DNA from 4 places in the Bacillus sp. mrc49 genome. Region 4 is predicted to be linked to each of the others. Evidence: riboswitches for the same ligand, from Rfam matches in the RefSeq annotation. Region 4 holds a riboswitch; each other region holds the start of a gene.

Region 1 (4,400 bases), on a different contig from region 4:
GGAAGCCGTTGAGTTTCAACCGGATTACCCGAATGTCACGGAAATTGCACGCGCCTTTTTTGAAGAACAAAAGGATTGGAACAGCGCAGTGGTCCTAGCGTCGGACGAAAGTATCCGTACGGAATCAATGAGCTGGTTCGATGTGCTGAAAACATATATCCAGCAGGGAGTCGCTCAATCGATGGCTCCGGATTATTTTTCAAATGTCTTAGGTTCGCTATATGCGCTCGACCAGAATCGTTTCGAAAAAATGACGGTTGCCCTTTGGAAAAATTATAAATATACCGATTCGTATTTCGAATGGCTCAAAGTGATCAATAACTTGATAGAGATGATTGAATTAAATCAAGGAGACGTCTGGGAAGAGCTTACCGTCCTTTACCGGGATGCCTATGCAAGTCTGCTGGAAGGAACTCATTTGATCAAGGAGCTGAGTCCTGTCGTGCCAAGGCTCCTGGAAAACTGGCTGAAAATTGCAGATGGGGAGCTCTCGTTATTTGCAGCAGCCTCTGCGTTGTCCTGGAATGAAATATTCCCTGATACGATCAATGCACTGGTCATTCAGGATGCAGAAAGTCTGTTGGCGAAGTCCCCTAAATTGGGAGGCGGGCTAGAAGCTGGTGAAAAACTCTTCAATTCCATTATCCAGTGGGCTGAAGAGAATGATTTAAGGGTCGGCAACAAGCTGAAGTGGATGGTCGAGGGGCTTAAAGATACCGCCAATTTCAATCTGTTGCTAGTTGGGAGTGCAGGCAATGGCAAGACTTCCTTCATTCAGTCGATTGTCGGCGAGAGCATTGCTGCCGAAGATCATTCGTCCCTGGTCAGTGTTAAAGATGGAGATGATTTGGAAATCCTCGAAATCACGGACACAGAGCGCAAGGCTGTGATGGAATTAACGGAATTGGATGAAACGCGCCGTCAGCGGGGGACTATTGTCGATGTTACGCTTATTAGTGACTACCTGAAGAATAATCGCCTGAGGCTGTTGGATACCCCTGGATTCAATGGGGAAAAAAGCGTCGAATCTGATTTCCAAGGCTATTTGCATGGCAGTGATGGCCTATTGTTCGTCCTTGACGCACGGGCTCCTTTCACCGGAAGCGAACGGGATCTGTTATTGGAGATTCAAAAGCTGGCTCCGAAGCTGCCGATACACTTCTTGTTGAATAAGATGGATACGATTTACAGCGATCAAGTGGCAGTACGGATGGAAGACGAAACTTGGGATAAAGTGAATGCATATTTCCCGAATGCGAAAGTTTTCGCCTTCTCCAAGCTTTATGATAGCAAGCAGCAGCTGAAGGACCTTTCGGCTTTCCTTCAATCAAATTATCAAGATGGCAATTGGATGGAGAGAAGATCTGAAAAAATCCTTGCGTTCATTCGCAAAACTTTATCTTATTTGTTAGAAAAACGGGCCGCCAACGAGCGGAAATGTGAGCATTCCATCTCTTGGAATGAACAGATGGAGGTCAAGCTGAATGGCGCTGTCAACCAGCTGGCAGATTTGGAAAAAGAAAAAAGTGAAAATATCATAAGGGCGTACCGTTTGATTAAAGATGAAGTGAAAAATCAGCTTTCTTCCAACATCCCCGAATTACTGAGGGATTGCTCTAAATCGTTAACGGAAAGCAGTGATTTCAGTCAGGTCCATATCGAGTTGAATCAGGAAATGAATGATCGGATCCAAGCTTTCATTTCCGATAAAATCATGCCGCAATATTACCGTTCGCTGCAAGACTGGATTGCCAGCTCCCAAATGGAATTCTCACAAAGCCAGCAGTTTATGGATGAGATGAGTTCAGGATTCAATGAACTATACAAGGAAGAACGGATCATGCTTGCCGGGGACTTCAGGGTATTGGATGACTGGCGCCGTGATGCGGACCGGATGACAAGCAGCATCCGGATCGAAAACGTCAATATCTTATTGCGCAGGACGCCATCGCAGCTGCTGCTCAAAGGAGCAGGAAAACTATTTGGGGCGATTCCGCAAAATAAAGCCAATATGTACAATCGTTATAAGAAATACTTGGAAGGCGAAGATTACCAGGATGTAGCGGAGATGATAACGGATCGCTTCCTGACCCAATTCGGATTGTTTGAAAAATCCTTGGATCGGGACATCTCACTTTTCTATCGCAGCTCATTTGCCTTACTGCAAAAAACGATAGAACAAACGCAGACGGAAATTAAAGACTACCAGGCCGCCTTGGAGCATATGAAGGAAAACCCGGAAGTTTACCGTGACCCTATCACTCTGTTCGAAGTCAAATTGCGCCAGCTGGAGAGACTGGAAAAAATCGAGAAAAAGCGTCTAGCCCAACTGCAAAGAAAATAAATAGTCATGACGAACATTTCAAATATTCAAAAATCTATTGACTTTACGACTATATCCCTATAAAGTGGTAATTACGAAAAACGTAACACAATATATTCTCTTATCAAGAGTGGCGGAGGGACTGGCCCTAAGATGCCCAGCAACCGTTCCATTAGGAATTGGTGCTAAATCCTGCAAAACAGAAATGTTTTGACAGATAAGAGAGGGACAAGTCTGCAAAACAGCCGATTAAACCTCTCTATTACTAGAGAGGTTTTTATTTTAGGATTTACACCAACTTAACAGATAAGAATAATTGAAGAAAATGGGGGAAACAGGATGAGAAAGTCTATTAACGCTGCAATCATTACAGCTATCGCTTCTGCTTTGCTTTTAACGGGTTGCTCTTCAGGACAGAGTTCAACGGAACCGAAGCGAGAAGAAAAAGTTTCATTTGAAAATGTTCCAGAAAGATTTGCCGAGGGGGAAGGAGCCAAAATCAAAGTCATCCGTAAAATAGGCGGAGATGATCATACGGCCCAATATTTGGCTGGAGCGAAGGAAGAAGGGGAAGATCTGGGGTTCCAAGTGGATACATATACAGCAAATGGTGATACGGCCAAATTCCATGATGCCATAGCCCAGGCTTTGCAGCAGGATTATGACGGCTATATCATTTCCCATGGGGATGATGCAGCAACAGTCAATGATGTTCAAAAACTGGTTGATGCAGGAAAAAGCGTTGTCACCTTCGACTCCATAAGCGATTTATCCAAGATAGACGGTGTTACATTAACTTCACAGGATGATGAAGCGCTGGCAACACTTGCTTTTGATAAGTTGATAGAAGAACAGAAAGGTAAAGCGGCAATCGCCTATCTGTGGGTGGATGGTTTTCCCCCAATGGTGAGAAGAAATGCCGTCTATCAGGAAAAATTAAAAGAAAATCCTGGTATAAAAGAAGTCGAAAGGTTCGGGGTGGCATCTGCCGATACTTCGGTTCAGACACAGAATGCAGTAGCCGCAATGCTGAATAAATATCCTAAAGGTAAATTGGATGCCATTTTCGCAACATGGGATGCGTTTGCTATCGGAGCAGCCAGGGCGATAAAAGAAGCTGGCCGTGATGAGGTGAAGATATACGGAATTGACGTATCCAATGCAGATCTTCAGGAAATGCACTCTGCTGATAGCTCATGGTCCTACACGGCAGCAGTCGATCCAAAGTTGATCGGGGCTGTGAATATGAGGATATTGGCAAAAAAATTAGCGGGCGAGGATACGCCGCAAACATATGATTTAGAGGCTTCGCTCATTTCACAAAAGCAAATCCAGGCTTCAAAAGAAGCGGTAAACATGACGAACCTATCTGGAATTGTCGATGGATGGGGTGAATCCAGCGAATTTGAAGAAGATTGGATGAAAGTCTTGAAAGATCACTATAAAAAGTAAAAAAAGAGGCACTCTCTTTCCTATGAAGGGGAGTGTCTGTTCAGGTAGGGGGAATGGACATGGCCACACAACTTGAAATGAAAGGCATTTCGATTGAATTTCCTGGGGTCAAGGCGCTTAATGACGTTGATTTTTCGGTACGGTCAGGAACCGCCCATGCATTGGTCGGTGCAAACGGGGCAGGGAAATCCACGTTGATGAAAGTTTTATCAGGGGCACATGTTCATTATTCAGGTGACATTTATCTCGATGGGATGAAGCGGGAAATCCGTTCGCCAAAGGAAGCGCAGGAACATGGCATTCAAATCGTGTATCAGGAAGTGGATACGGCACTCATCCCATACTTAACCGTCGGTGAAAATGTAATGCTGAATGAAATGGTCCAAAACATGGGCAAGAAACAGCTGGTCAAATGGAAAGATCTGCACAGCACGGCCACACAGATTCTTGAAGATATGAACATTCATGTTCCTTCGAAAAAATTGGTGAAAGATCTGACCCTGGCCCAAAAGCAGATGGTCCTCATAGCCAGGGCCGTTTCGACTGAATGCAAATTCTTGATTCTCGACGAACCAACTGCCCCGTTAAGCCATACGGAGACCTCGGAACTTTTTCGAATTGTAAA
Region 2 (4,400 bases), on a different contig from region 4:
ATCATGATGAAGGTTTGCGTTAAAATCCTTTAATAAAACAAAGCCCCTGCTTGTTGGGAAATTTCAACAAGCAGGGACTCGATTTACCGTTCTTTTTCTTCGTTCTCACTGTCCTTTTCATTTCGATCGGCAGATGTTATCCCGCCAGCGTTATACACATCCGAAACTTGTTCGTGGGTGGTGGCAAGACCTGATGATAACGTGTCATCACGCTTGTAATCACTGACATCATACACTTTTCCAGCAATATTTGAAGATTTCTCTTTTGATTTTTGGTTATCCATTGTTTTCACTCCTATTTTTCAACTTGTCCCATCATTGCTTGATTGTCGTTCATAAAGACAAGGGTATTTTATGCAAAAAACATTGCATTATACAATTATTTAAAAAAAGCAGGGCAAATTGCGAGAACTATCTCTCGCTTTGGATTAAACAGGTACGGACAGATCAAAAAAAACACCCTGATCAACTCAGGATGTTTTCCATGATTAAGATACCTGTTTCTTTACAACGGTATCTTCTTTCTGAAATCGTGGATAACCAATCAAGATGGCTATGACTCCACAAATTCCAATTAGTATCGGGTAATATGAATATGGCAGGATGCTTATTGGTGAAATTTTTGCCACTCCAGCTGCAACAAGCAACTGTGCACCATAAGGAATCAATCCTTGGACACAACAGGCAAAAATGTCAAGCAGGCTCGCTGATTTACGAAGATCGATTCCATACCTTCCTGCAATGTTTTTCGCTAACGGTCCGGCAATGATGATCGAAATCGTATTATTTGCCGTTGATAGGTTTGTTAAGCCAACTAGTCCGGCAATGCTGAATTCAGCTCCTTTTTTTGATTTGCTTTTTTGGGTGACGACATGAAGTAAATAATCGATGCCGCCATTATGTTGGATGACCGCTACCATACCGGCAATCAAAATCGCCAGAAACGAGATTTCATACATGCCAGCCATTCCATCTCCCGTTTTTTGGATCACATCCAGCAACTTATAACTTCCATCCGCTAAACCGATAATACCGGCAAACACAATGCCGAAGGATAAGACAAGGAACACGTTGACACCTGCCAATGCCGTGATCAGTACACACAGATACGGAAGAATTTTCACCCAATTATAGGAATGTTGCGTAATGGCCGCTTGCTCACCTACCGTTAATATTCCCAGAATGACACATGTGATGATGGCCGCAGGCAGGACGATGAAAAAATTCACTTTAAACTTATCCTTCATTTTCGTCCCCTGCGTCCGCACTGACGCAATCGTCGTATCGGAAATGAATGATAAGTTATCGCCAAACATGGCCCCACCGATAACCGCAGCCATAGAAAGCGCAAGTGCTATATCCGTTTGCTCACTAATTCCTACTCCTATCGGTGCAAGTGCTACGATCGTTCCCATGCTTGTCCCCATGGACAAAGAAATAAAGCAAGCGATAATGAAAATGCCAACGATTAATAGATTTTGCGGAAAGATGGCTAAGGCAAGGTTGACCGTTGATTCAACTGCCCCCATGCCATTCGCCACTTCTGAAAAAGCGCCGGCCAAGAGGAAAATGATAACCATTAACATAATATTGGAGTCCCCAGATCCCTTACAAAAAATGTCAACCTTTTGATTCAAAGACTCTTTACGATTCATGGACAATGCCACTGCCGATGCAATGGAAATCGCCACTAACACTGGAAATGAATAAAAATCTTTTGTAATGATTCCTGAGCCTATAAATAATATCAAAAAAACGACAAATGGGATCAGTGCCCACGGATTTCCTTTGTTGTGTGTACTCATGATGAACTCCTTTTGTATATTTATTTACCAAAGCACTTTAGCTTCATCTTGTTATATCTAAATCCAATAAATATAAAAGACCTCTTCCAATACCCACAAGAAGAGGTCTTTTATTTTATAAAAAACACCCTCCTTATCTTTCAGGCGAAATGAACCTGCTGGATTTGGCACAGCACTCCTGAAAAGTCTGCTGCCGAGACATCTGCGGGCCAGTCCCTCCGCCTCTCTTGATAAGAAGATTTATAGTATATTATGATATCAACGACATCGAATGCCGCATCGAAAAGCAAATATAAGAGTACAGTATTTTGTATGTTTTCGCAAGGATTAGTTGAAAGTATTCGACTTCGATTCTTAAAATGGTAATAAAGACGCCGGAGGTCCCGGACGGCCTTTTGGTAGAAGAGGGCCTACTAAGTGAAATGAAAAGGTCAAACTAGCATGTATCCATAAAAAGCACCCCGTACCTGTTAGTTTTGTGTCTAACATCTTTGGGGCAGTTCACTCTTGGTTAAAGAAATCTCAACAACCTATCGGCACATTTGTTGGATGAGACTTGGCGAGTTGTTTTGAGGCGAATTCACATCAGTCGATACCTCAAATGCTTCCATTTGCTCCGAATCGAAGGGCTTTAAGTATTGTTGAAGATATCCCGTATCATGAATGGAAAGGTCAAGCCAAGCTTTTTCATCTCCACGTTTAAGGATGACGGGCATGCGATCATGGATGCCCGTCATCAGCTCATTGGGGGCAGTGGTGATGACCGAGCATGAATGGATGCTCGTGCCATCTAGAGATTTCCACGTTTCAAACAGACCGGCCATACCGAATGGAGCGTCATCCTTCAGTTTGATTCGCATCGGTATTTTTCGTTCCGGTGTCTTCTTCCACTCATAAAAGGAATCAGCGATGATCAAGCACCGTTTCTTCTTATAAGCATTCTTGAAGCTTGCCTTCTCTGCAATGGTTTCCGCCCTGGCATTGATCATTTTATAGCCCACTTTTTCATCTTTAGCCCAGAAAGGAATGAGTCCCCAACGAAGGTATCCAAGTCGATTCCTGGTCCCATCATTTATGACGGATAGCACGGATTGGGAAGGGGCTATATTATAACTGAATTGATAATCTTCATCGAATGACCCTTGAATATCGAAGCGTTCCATTATTTCTTCCATACTTGTAAAAAGAGTGAACCGTCCGCACATACTATCGCCTGCTGTCCTGTAAATTTATTACAGTTTAACAAAAAAATCCGACAGGTACAAATCAGCGTTCTAAAATCCTGATGTCCGTGAATGGTTGATTAAATAATTCACTGGTAATCAACAGCGTGCCCAGCACTTCCCTTTCATCTTCAGCTACGATGATTTCTGACAAAATCATCGTACTGCCATTTTTGACCGTTACACGATATTCATTCATAAAATCCCCCCTCATATGCCTGGATGGTAGCTATTATAAACCATAAGCATCCTAGTATCACCATGTAACACTCGCTTCCTCCCGCCTAAGCAAAAAGACTGCCGTGAATCACACGACAGTTTCGTCCTTACTTCATTCCATTCATACTTTAAAATATGATGATATCGATAATAGGGAGGAGATGCGATACTGGCTCATGAAATAACATGCAGCAAAACCTCATTGACTAAGTGTGCCGCCAATGTAACGGTTTTATTGTTTTCGTCCAAACTTGGATTCACTTCCGAGATATCAAAGGAAAGGATCTTTTCATTTGCTACGACATGCCGCAGCAGGCTACGTACCAATTTCGGATCGAGCCCAAATGGCGATGGTGCACTTACGCCAGGGGCATAAGCTGAATCGATGACGTCCGTGCATAACGTGAGGATGATGAAGTCGTTTTCCTTGACAAATTCGTTGATCCGATGTTTCGTATCTTCCATATCATTCAAAGACAATTCTTCTTCCAATATGTATTCGACTTTATTTTTTTCGGCCGTTTTGAATAAGGCCTTTGTATTGCCCTGCTTTTGAATTCCCACACATAAATAACGGCAATTTTGATCCTTATCCAAGATTTGTTTAAACATCGTTCCTGATGAACTTTCTTTTTCATAAGGCCGCATATCAAAGTGGGCATCGATATTAATCATTCCCAATCTAGCCTTCGGGCCGAGGAATTTCCTGGCGCCGAGATAATGACCATAAAAGGTTTCATGTCCACCGCCTAAAATGATGGGAATTACGTCACTCTCCAGAATCCGGGCAACTGCTGCACCCAATTGGTCTTGCGCGGCCTCCATTTCCCCAGCTTCACATACGACATCGCCAGCATCCACCAACTCCGTTTCCGGTGTTAAATGGCAAGGTAGCTTGGCCAATGACTGCCTAATATAATCAGGCGCTTCACCCGCACCGATCCTGCCTTTGTTCCTTTTGACACCTTCATCACATTTGAAGCCAATCATTCCATATGTTTTTGATTCCTTGCCAGTGATGAACAATTCGGAAATCGGCCTCATTTTCACTCTTTGGTGGTATCTGAAGCTATCCATATCCGTTTCGGAATCCACTCTGCCATTCCAATGGTTTAATGACGGTTTATTATACATAATTTCTCCTTTCACTAAA
Region 3 (4,400 bases), on a different contig from region 4:
GAAGAGGCGGATCGCCTTGCAGCTGAAATGAAGGCTTTAGTTTGATAAAATAAAGATAGGTGACGATTGAAGGGAGTTTTAACCGTGTCTATCCAAATTTATATCCTGGGTATTTTAGCTGAAGAAAAAAGCTATCCATATATGTTGAAAAAGCGATTATCCGAACCGATTCCAATTGATAAATTTACCGGAATTACCGAAAGTAAATTGTATTACCATTTTGACAAGCTGGCTGCCAATCGGTTTATCGAGCCGGTCGAAACGATAAAGGAAGAGAATCGGCCAGATAAACATGTCTATCAAATTACGGAAAAGGGAAGGGGAGAATTGGTAAAACGGATTTATCAAACGTTCGAAAAAGCCTCCCAAATCACGGATATGTATATTGCACTGACGAATATCAAGCATGTGGATAGCGAAAAAGTAATTGCGATCTTAGAGCGCAAAATTGATGAGCATCGATTGGCATGGGAAACATATTTAAGTTTTGACCAGCCGGTTGATGAGGATTCTGATCAATATTTGGGATATAAATTCATTAAGGAGCATTCATACAGCCGGGCACAGCATACAGCCGAATGGCTCGAGGAGCTTGTTTCACGTATAAAAGAAAATGCCCCCCAATAGCAGATGCACCGAAAAGGCCATTTCCCAATAAGGGGAATGGCCTTTTGGGATGAATCATCCCCACACTTCTTTTGCTACATCAACGACGAATTTCAGTTTTTCCCATTGTTGTTCTTCCGTAAGCTTGTTGCCATGATGGGTGGAAGCGAATCCGCATTGCGGGCTTAAGCATAATTGCTCGAGCGGAACGAACTGAGCGGCTTCTTTAATGCGGGCCTTGATGGCTTCCTTGTCTTCGATTTCCCCATTTTTGGACGTGACGACTCCAAGTACGACCTTCGCCCCGCCAGTAGGGATGTGTTCCAATGGCTTGAAATCGCCAGAGCGATTATCGTCATATTCGAGGAAGAAACCATCCACTTTTTCTTTTGCCAATAATGTCGGGGCTATGCGGGCATAGCTGCCTTCGAATGCCCAGGTCGACTGGTAGTTTCCGCGGCATAGATGTGTCGTGATGATCAAATCGTCTGGTTTGCCTTCCAATGATCCATTGATGACACGCAAAGCCAAATCGATTAATTGTTCGCGCGTATATTTTCCATCCTTGAACTGGAAATCAGGAGCTGAAAGTCTGGCAATGTATACATCATCCAGTTGAAGGTAACGCACACCTGCCTCATAAAAGGCTTTTAAAGCATCCTGGTACGTTTGGATGATATCATTTGCATAATCCTCAATATCAGGGTAGATGTCTTCATTATGAACCCCGGCAGCAAATAATTGATTGGGGCTGGGAATCGTTTGTTTGGCGACGGCACGACCGCCGACGATTTTGTTCAATTCGATAAAATCGTTAAGGAAGGGGTGCTTAGGGTTGAATGAAACCTTCCCGATATTGCGAACGTTGTATCGCTCGGTTTCGACACCATCGAATGTGAGTCCTTTTTCAGTCACGTACCCCTCGATGCCATTTAAATGCTCAAGGAAGTCGAAGTGCCACCATGTGCGTCTGAATTCCCCGTCGGTCACGACCTCCAAGCCGACTTCGATTTGCTTATCGACGATCCGTTTAATTTCTTCGGTTTCAACCTCGCGGAGTCTCTCAGCAGAGAGGGCGCCTTCCTTAAATTGCTTTCTGGCCTGATGGATACGATCCGGCCTTAATAAACTTCCGACGTGATCCGCCCTGAATGGGGCCTTTGTTAAAGTGATTGACATGTTGCATTCCTTCTTTCCCTGTATAAAATAAAGGCACGTTTCGTAAGGATTGTTGTTTTTAATACGAGCGTTGAAAAGGCAATCAACCACACCGCATGACTTGGTGAATAGCAACAAAATATGCGAAAACGGCCAAAATAAAAAACCTCTTCTTAAAGATAAGAAGAGGGGTAGGCAACAAGGTCATGTACTCTTCTTATCTTCAAGCTATTACACTTCTGGAATTAGCACAGTACATCGAAAGTCTGTTGCTGAGGTATCAAAGGGCCAGTCCCTCCACCTCTCTTGATAAGAGTTGTCTATTAAATTACTTACGACTATACAGGGAGTTGTTCCAAAGGTCAAGGTCTGAAACCGAAACATTTAGAATATACCGATTATTGGGAGGCCTGAAGCAATGAACAGGAAATCCGACCTAACATATGCTATAAACGATGTTCCATATGAGGTAATAGGTATAGTTGGAAGGGATGGGAGCAGGATGAGTGCATTCGATGCATCGACTATTTTTGGGAAGGGATTGCCGATCACGCTAACGGCAGCCATGCTGGAGAGAATGATAAAAACGCGATTATATGAGCGTGATATCCATGTCGAGATTACGCCAGAGCATATGGTCCTTTGGGGAACGACCGAAGTGAAGAAAATGATGTTCAAGAAAAAGGTATCATTCCGAATGGCATTAAAGCCGGTCCATACGGAAAAAAGAACGATAACATTCGAATTGATCGAGTTGAAGCCAATAGATAGGGATTTCATAAATCAAAAGCTTTTTAACAGACCGCCCATATTTGAATATGATAATAGAAGGATCAAAATGAATATGAATGCCTGGAACATCGTCAGGAAAATCCCGATAGGCACGATCCAATCTTGTGAGCTGGTCGATGGAGGATTGAAAATGAACCTTTCCTTATGACGGGTATATACATTTTCGCGCGCGTCATTTATCGGGGGTAGAAAAATGTGTTTGATAAATCAAGTTCTTTAAAATATACTAAGTTCCTAAAAGTTTGGATTTTTTTCCGGAAGATAAGGGGGGGGAAATGAATGGATCAGAAGATTTTGCCTGCCTCGGCAAGCATGAAAGATTTCGAAAGATTCCTGGATAGCCCGTATGAAATAGGGGTATTTCTTGATCTTCATATCTCTCAATTGAAAAATGTCAGTATGATGGCAAAGCAGCATAATAAGAAAATGATTTACCATGTCGATTTGATCCATGGCATAAGAAGTGATGAATACGCGGCGGAATTCATTTGTCAGGAATATAATCCCTTTGGGCTGATTTCCACCAAAACAAGCGTTATTCTGAAAGCGAAGCAAAAGGGTGTCATTGCCATCCAGCGAATTTTTTTAATAGACACACATGCGCTGGAGAAAAGCTACAAGCTGGTGCAGAAAACCAAGCCAGATTACATTGAGGTTTTGCCGGGAGCCATGCCCTGGATGATAAAAGAAGTGAAGGAGCGGTTACAAACACCTATTTTTGCAGGAGGTCTTATCCGGACTTCGGATGAAGTCTTGAACGCCCTAGAGGCAGGCGCATCGGCCATTACCACTTCCAAAACCGAGTTATGGGATATCGTCTGAACCATTCGGGCTTGAAAGAAAAAAATGCAAAAATAATAGATTGATTTTTCACAAAGTGTTTGACAGCGTTTTCATAACCTAGTATATTGTAAATTACAAGTTAATATATGTGACGGAGACTAGGAGATTCACAACAGAGCCATTCATATTTTTTATGAGGATGGTTCTGCTGTGAATCTCCTTTTATTTGTTGTCAAAGATTTACAATTAATTAGGGGAGAGGTTTTATTCATGACACCATTTTGGGGAGAATTGGTAGGCACGATGATTTTGATATTATTCGGTGCAGGTATCGGGGCAGGTTCAAGTTTGAAGGGCTCTTATGCTAAAGACGCGGGATGGATCGTTATTACGATTGCTTGGGGACTGGCGGTTACGATGGGCGTTTTTGCAGTGGGCTCGATAAGCGGTGCCCACTTGAATCCGGCCGTTACAATCGGATTCGCCATCATTGGAGAATTCCCATGGAGGGATGTGCCGGTTTATATCGCTGCTCAACTGATTGGAGCGATCTTGGGGGCAGCTCTCGTATTCTTTCATTATTTGCCACACTGGAAGGCTACTGAGGATCCAGGTGCGAAGCTTGGTGTGTTTGCCACGGCGCCTGCCATCCCTCATACATTTTCCAATCTATTAAGTGAAATGATCGGGACATTCATCCTTATCCTTGGTCTATTATTCATCGGGGCCAATAATTTCACGGAAGGTTTGAACCCATTCGCTGTCGGCCTGCTGATCGTCGTGATCGGGATGTCCCTTGGGGGCACGACAGGATATGCGATCAATCCGGCCCGAGATCTGGGACCGCGCATCGCGCACTTTTTGCTGCCGATACCGGGTAAAGGAAACTCGAATTGGGGCTACTCGTGGATTCCGGTCGTTGGACCGATCGTTGGAGGTTCACTTGGTGCCGTTTGTTATAAAGCATTCTTTTTGGGGGATATAACAGTAGGATTTTGGTCTGTTTTGGGAGTAAGCGTGATACTATTGGCACTAGCATATGTTTTTGGGAAAAAGCAGGC
Region 4 (4,400 bases):
GCCGCTCGAAGCAATTTCGTCAACGTATCCGAAGCGAAGAACTCTTGATTGCCAATTTCCGGTTTGGCATGGATTGCCTGACTCGTTTCTACATATAATTTGGAATGTTCATCGATGTGATCGGCAATGATTTGCTGAGGCGACTTCACTAATTCAATTCCCATATTGCTATCTCCCCTTTTCTGTTAATGAAAAGGCCGGATAGCTACCTATATTGCATCCGGCTCTCTCGATCTTTACATCATTTTTCATTAGCTGGTTTTGTCCAGGAATCTTGGTAATTCAATAATTCATCGACCGTCACATATGCCGGAATCGAGCTTCCTTTATACGTTTTTTTAATGAACGCTTCCACTTCTTTCGACTGATAAAGTTCGACTAATTTTTGCAGTTCAGGACGATCGGCGTCTCCCTTTTTGACGGCAATGATATTGATATACGGTTTCGCCGTTTTACTTTCATGGAATAATGAATCTTTTAAGTTAAGTCCAGCTTCAACGGCAAAGTTACTATTGATGGTCGAAGCATCCGCATCATCCAGCAGACGTGGCGTACTTCCGGCAGCAACAGGTTTGATTTTCAAGTTTTTCGGATTATCCTTAATGATATTCGCTGATCCCGACCCATTGAATTCATCTTTCAATGTAATCAAGCCCGCTTCCTGTAAAAGGAGTAAGCCGCGGCCCCAATTCGTTGCTTCATTCGGAACGGCAATAGTGGCACCATCTGGAATATCTTTTATACTTTTATGTTTTTTCGAATAAAGGCCCATTGGCGCAATGACGGTAGACCCGATGGCCTCCAATTTCAAATTTTGATCTTGAATGAATTCATCGAAATAGGCGACCGTTTGGAATGAATTCGCATCGATTTCGCCCTCGCTCAAGGCAAGGTTTGGTTGGATATAATCATTAAACGTGACCAGCTCGATATTCAGGTTCTTCTTTTTGGCTAATTCGACAATGTACTCCCACGTTCTCGTATCCCCGCTGTTGACTCCGACTTTCACGGTTTTCACATCATCTGAACTGCCTGATGCCCCCTTCTCGTTTCCGCAAGCTGCCGTCACGAGCGCAAATGCCAATACCATGATCGTTACTAAAATTTTCTTCATGTCTCCTACCTCCTGATATATTTATCTTCTTCTGATTTTTCTGGAAACGAAGTTCCCGGTGGATTGCAGTAATTGAACGATGATCACGAGAACTGCTACCGTGACGACCATCGTCATCGTATCGAATCTTTGATAACCGTAAGCCAAAGCTAGATCTCCGACCCCGCCAGCACCAACGGCCCCTGCCATCGCAGTAGCTCCGACAAGCCCGATTGTCGCTGTTGTGAAGGTTAGGATCAGCGAACTAAGTCCCTCAGGAATCAAAAAGCGATGGATGATCTGCCATGTTGTTGCCCCCATTGCCTGGGCTGCCTCGATGATTCCTTTGTCCACCTCCAACAGGGAGTTCTCGACGAGCCGGGCAATATAAGGAGCGGCGTAAAAAACAAGCGGAACAATCGCTGCATTCGAACCGATTCCAGTGCCTACGATCCATCTAGTAAAAGGAATGATTGCGACAAGCAAGATGATGAAAGGAACCGATCGCACAATATTTATGATTGGATTCAATACATTAAAGATCCATTTATTATCCATGATGTGACCCTTCCTTGTTATGACGAGCAAGACGCCAAGCGGAAGCCCGATCAATCCTGAAAAAATCAACGAGAGGGCTACCATATAAAGAGTGTCGCCGAAAGCGGTCGACAGCTGCTCTGCCGTTATTTCCATTCCCCAAAGTGTATTACCCATTTACCTGCACCTCCTGGACGAGTATCCCCTCATCTTTAATATATTGATAAGCCTTGGCTACCTCTTGCTTGTCACCCGTCACTTCGATGATCAAATTCCCAAACGGCGTTTCTTGAATTTCAGAAATATTGGCTGATAAAACACTTAAGTGAACATCATATTTCTTCGAGATCGTAGAAAGCAGCGGGGTACCGGAAGTAGTCCCAATAAAATTAATTTTCCAAATAATCGGAATGTGCGCCCCTATACTTTTTAAGAAACTTTGCGGAATCTCATCATGGATCACCGTTCTCACGAAGTTTTTGGCGATATCGGTCTTGGGCTTGGCAAACACCTCGAACACTGAGCCTTGTTCAACCACGAAGCCGCCCTCCATCACTGCCACCTTATTGCAAATTTCCCTGATCACGGACATTTCATGGGTGATGAGCAGAATGGTGATATTGTATTCTTTATTAATTTTCTTCAAGAGCTGCAGCACGGCACTCGTTGTTTGCGGATCCAATGCGGATGTCGCTTCATCACATAAAAGGATCGATGGGTTGGTGGCCAATGCCCGTGCAATCCCGATCCGCTGCTTTTGACCGCCGGATAATTGTTCCGGATAGCTCTTTGCTTTACTCGATAAGCCGACGAACTCAAGCAGCTCGCTTACCCGCTCTTTGATCTCTTTACTTGGCGTGCCCGATAAAACCAGCGGCACAGCAATATTATCAAAAACGGTCTTCGAGTTTAGTAAGTTGAAATGCTGAAAGATCATCCCGATTTTCTTCTTTTCTGCCCGTAATTCCTTCGGGCTCAAAGAAGTGAGCTCCTTTCCGCCGACGATTACCCTACCTTCTGAAGGATGTTCCAGCAGGTTGACTAGCCTGATCAACGTACTTTTCCCGGCCCCGCTATAACCGACTACACCGAATATATCCCCCTTTTCGACTGTCAAATCGATGCCTTTCAATGCTTCGACGGTCTGCTTCTTCGTTTCGTAAACCTTTTTAACATGTTGAAACTCAATCATCCTGTCTCCCCCCAGTTGTTCGTTTTTTCGATTTCATTATCAGAGAAGAGCTTTGCATGAATAAACAAAAGAGGCCTCCTCCGTCATCAGACAGAAGAGGCCTCTTTTAGAAATAAAAAAGAGTAAACTCTTAATTTAATTATCTAAGAAAAGCTCCTTCTTATCTTTCAAACTTTCGTCCGTTGGAATTAGCACAGTATTTTTACAAAAGTAAAAACCCGCTGCCGAGGTATCATAGGGCCAAGTCCCTCCACATCTCTTGATAAGAAATAACGTTATATTTAATTATGTCCTTCACTATATCTTCAAATCCCGCTAAAGTCAACCACCATTTTCATCATTCGAAAAATTTTGACAGGATAGTTTATTTATTATTTTTTTATTATATCAATATAATTTATTATAAAGATTTCCTCATTCTCCATACAAGATATTTTTCGTTTTCTTCCCTTAGCTTCACCATTCCTGACTTCGTATATAAACGAACCGCGCGTTGATTATCCGGAGACACCCTTAACTGATATTCGGATACCCCGAACCTCCTGAAAAAGGTTTCTGCATAGCCGACCAAGTCCTTGCCAAGCCCCTTACTCCGGTATTCGGGAATAAGATAAAACAGATTCACATAGCCAATCTCAGTGCCTTCATACTCCCGAATCTGAAGCTCCATCTGTCCGATCGGCTCCTGGTCCCGTTCAATGATCACCTGTCCATCCGGAAATTGGCGCACCCTTTCTTTAATTCTATTCAAATAGGATCGCTCATCTCCAAAGCCCTCTTCAGACCCAAAACTTACAACATACGAATCCTTCCTGAATGCAACGATCAAATCCTTATCTTTATCGATATCTATGGTTCTAAATATCAACTTCATCACCCGCTTTCGTTTTGTTGGGATAATTTCATGACACATTCTTGCACTCTTTTGTTTTAATAAGAGGACACTTTTCTCCAACTGCTGCAAATCTTCTTTAAAAGAATAAGCTTCATTTTCCATTCCCTTCATCACTTTACATGTACATGAAGCATGCTGTAAAAATCATGTATACTACACATTAACAACATATTCCATAATAAAATGAATTAAATTGTCGAAACTAGCAAAGATTTTTTAACCAGTTCATCGTTTAACATTAGCTGGCTACTATTGCGGTCAATCGAATATTTCGTCCCAAACCCCATTTAATTCGTCCCACATTCGAATTTTTCGACCCAAACCCCGTTTTTTCCGGCCTACATACGAATATTTCGTCCTACACCTCGATTAATTCGTCCGATTCGCCTTTGCATCATTCCATCCATAAAAAAAAGAAGCTGCAAGTCGCAGCTTCTTTTTTTTACCTGGAAAGGGTTCCTTGCAGGCGATTGGCTTCGGCAATTACTTTTTCTTCGTCGATGGTGAGGGAGACGCGGTCTTTGACGACCATTTTGCCATCGATGTATACATCACTGACATCGTTTCCTCGTGCGGCATAGAGCAAGTGTGAGTAAGCTTCGCTCAGCGGCTGCAGATGTTCTTTGTCGTGAGGGTAGATCGTGATGAAGTCTGCTTTTTTACCTGCTTCGAGTGATCCGGTG

Evidence for each region. Region 4 has a riboswitch for S-adenosylmethionine ahead of CVN76_RS24355 (methionine ABC transporter ATP-binding protein). Riboswitches for the same ligand answer to the same signal wherever they lie in the genome.
Region 1: it holds a riboswitch for S-adenosylmethionine, as region 4 does, so the genes downstream of both, CVN76_RS25065 (sugar ABC transporter substrate-binding protein) here and CVN76_RS24355 (methionine ABC transporter ATP-binding protein) in region 4, are expected to answer to the same signal.
Region 2: it holds a riboswitch for S-adenosylmethionine, as region 4 does, so the genes downstream of both, CVN76_RS18005 (Na+/H+ antiporter NhaC family protein) here and CVN76_RS24355 (methionine ABC transporter ATP-binding protein) in region 4, are expected to answer to the same signal.
Region 3: it holds a riboswitch for S-adenosylmethionine, as region 4 does, so the genes downstream of both, CVN76_RS19985 (5-methyltetrahydropteroyltriglutamate--homocysteine S-methyltransferase) here and CVN76_RS24355 (methionine ABC transporter ATP-binding protein) in region 4, are expected to answer to the same signal.

Annotation. Positions count from the first base shown of each region.
Region 1 is NZ_PHNG01000788.1:31,980-36,379, forward strand. It holds gene CVN76_RS25060 (GTPase domain-containing protein) at 1-2,344, shown strand, start outside; SAM riboswitch class I at 2,442-2,547, shown strand; gene CVN76_RS25065 (sugar ABC transporter substrate-binding protein) at 2,663-3,775, shown strand; gene CVN76_RS25070 (sugar ABC transporter ATP-binding protein) at 3,835-4,400, shown strand, end outside.
Region 2 is NZ_PHNG01000709.1:188,479-192,878, forward strand. It holds gene CVN76_RS18000 (YozQ family protein) at 84-284, opposite strand; gene CVN76_RS18005 (Na+/H+ antiporter NhaC family protein) at 489-1,805, opposite strand; SAM riboswitch class I at 1,936-2,042, opposite strand; gene CVN76_RS18010 (SOS response-associated peptidase) at 2,336-3,010, opposite strand; gene CVN76_RS31120 (hypothetical protein) at 3,072-3,227, opposite strand; gene hutG (formimidoylglutamase) at 3,422-4,381, opposite strand.
Region 3 is NZ_PHNG01000712.1:2,008-6,407, reverse strand. It holds gene CVN76_RS19995 (YhgE/Pip domain-containing protein) at 1-45, shown strand, start outside; gene CVN76_RS19990 (PadR family transcriptional regulator) at 85-627, shown strand; gene CVN76_RS19985 (5-methyltetrahydropteroyltriglutamate--homocysteine S-methyltransferase) at 682-1,785, opposite strand; SAM riboswitch class I at 1,979-2,080, opposite strand; gene CVN76_RS19980 (hypothetical protein) at 2,183-2,704, shown strand; gene CVN76_RS19975 (glycerol-3-phosphate responsive antiterminator) at 2,836-3,378, shown strand; gene CVN76_RS19970 (MIP/aquaporin family protein) at 3,610-4,400, shown strand, end outside.
Region 4 is NZ_PHNG01000779.1:31,679-36,078, forward strand. It holds gene CVN76_RS24340 (M20 family metallopeptidase) at 1-164, opposite strand, end outside; gene CVN76_RS24345 (MetQ/NlpA family ABC transporter substrate-binding protein) at 242-1,114, opposite strand; gene CVN76_RS24350 (methionine ABC transporter permease) at 1,136-1,786, opposite strand; gene CVN76_RS24355 (methionine ABC transporter ATP-binding protein) at 1,800-2,822, opposite strand; SAM riboswitch class I at 2,980-3,091, opposite strand; gene CVN76_RS24360 (GNAT family N-acetyltransferase) at 3,223-3,819, opposite strand; gene CVN76_RS24365 (amidohydrolase family protein) at 4,160-4,400, opposite strand, start outside.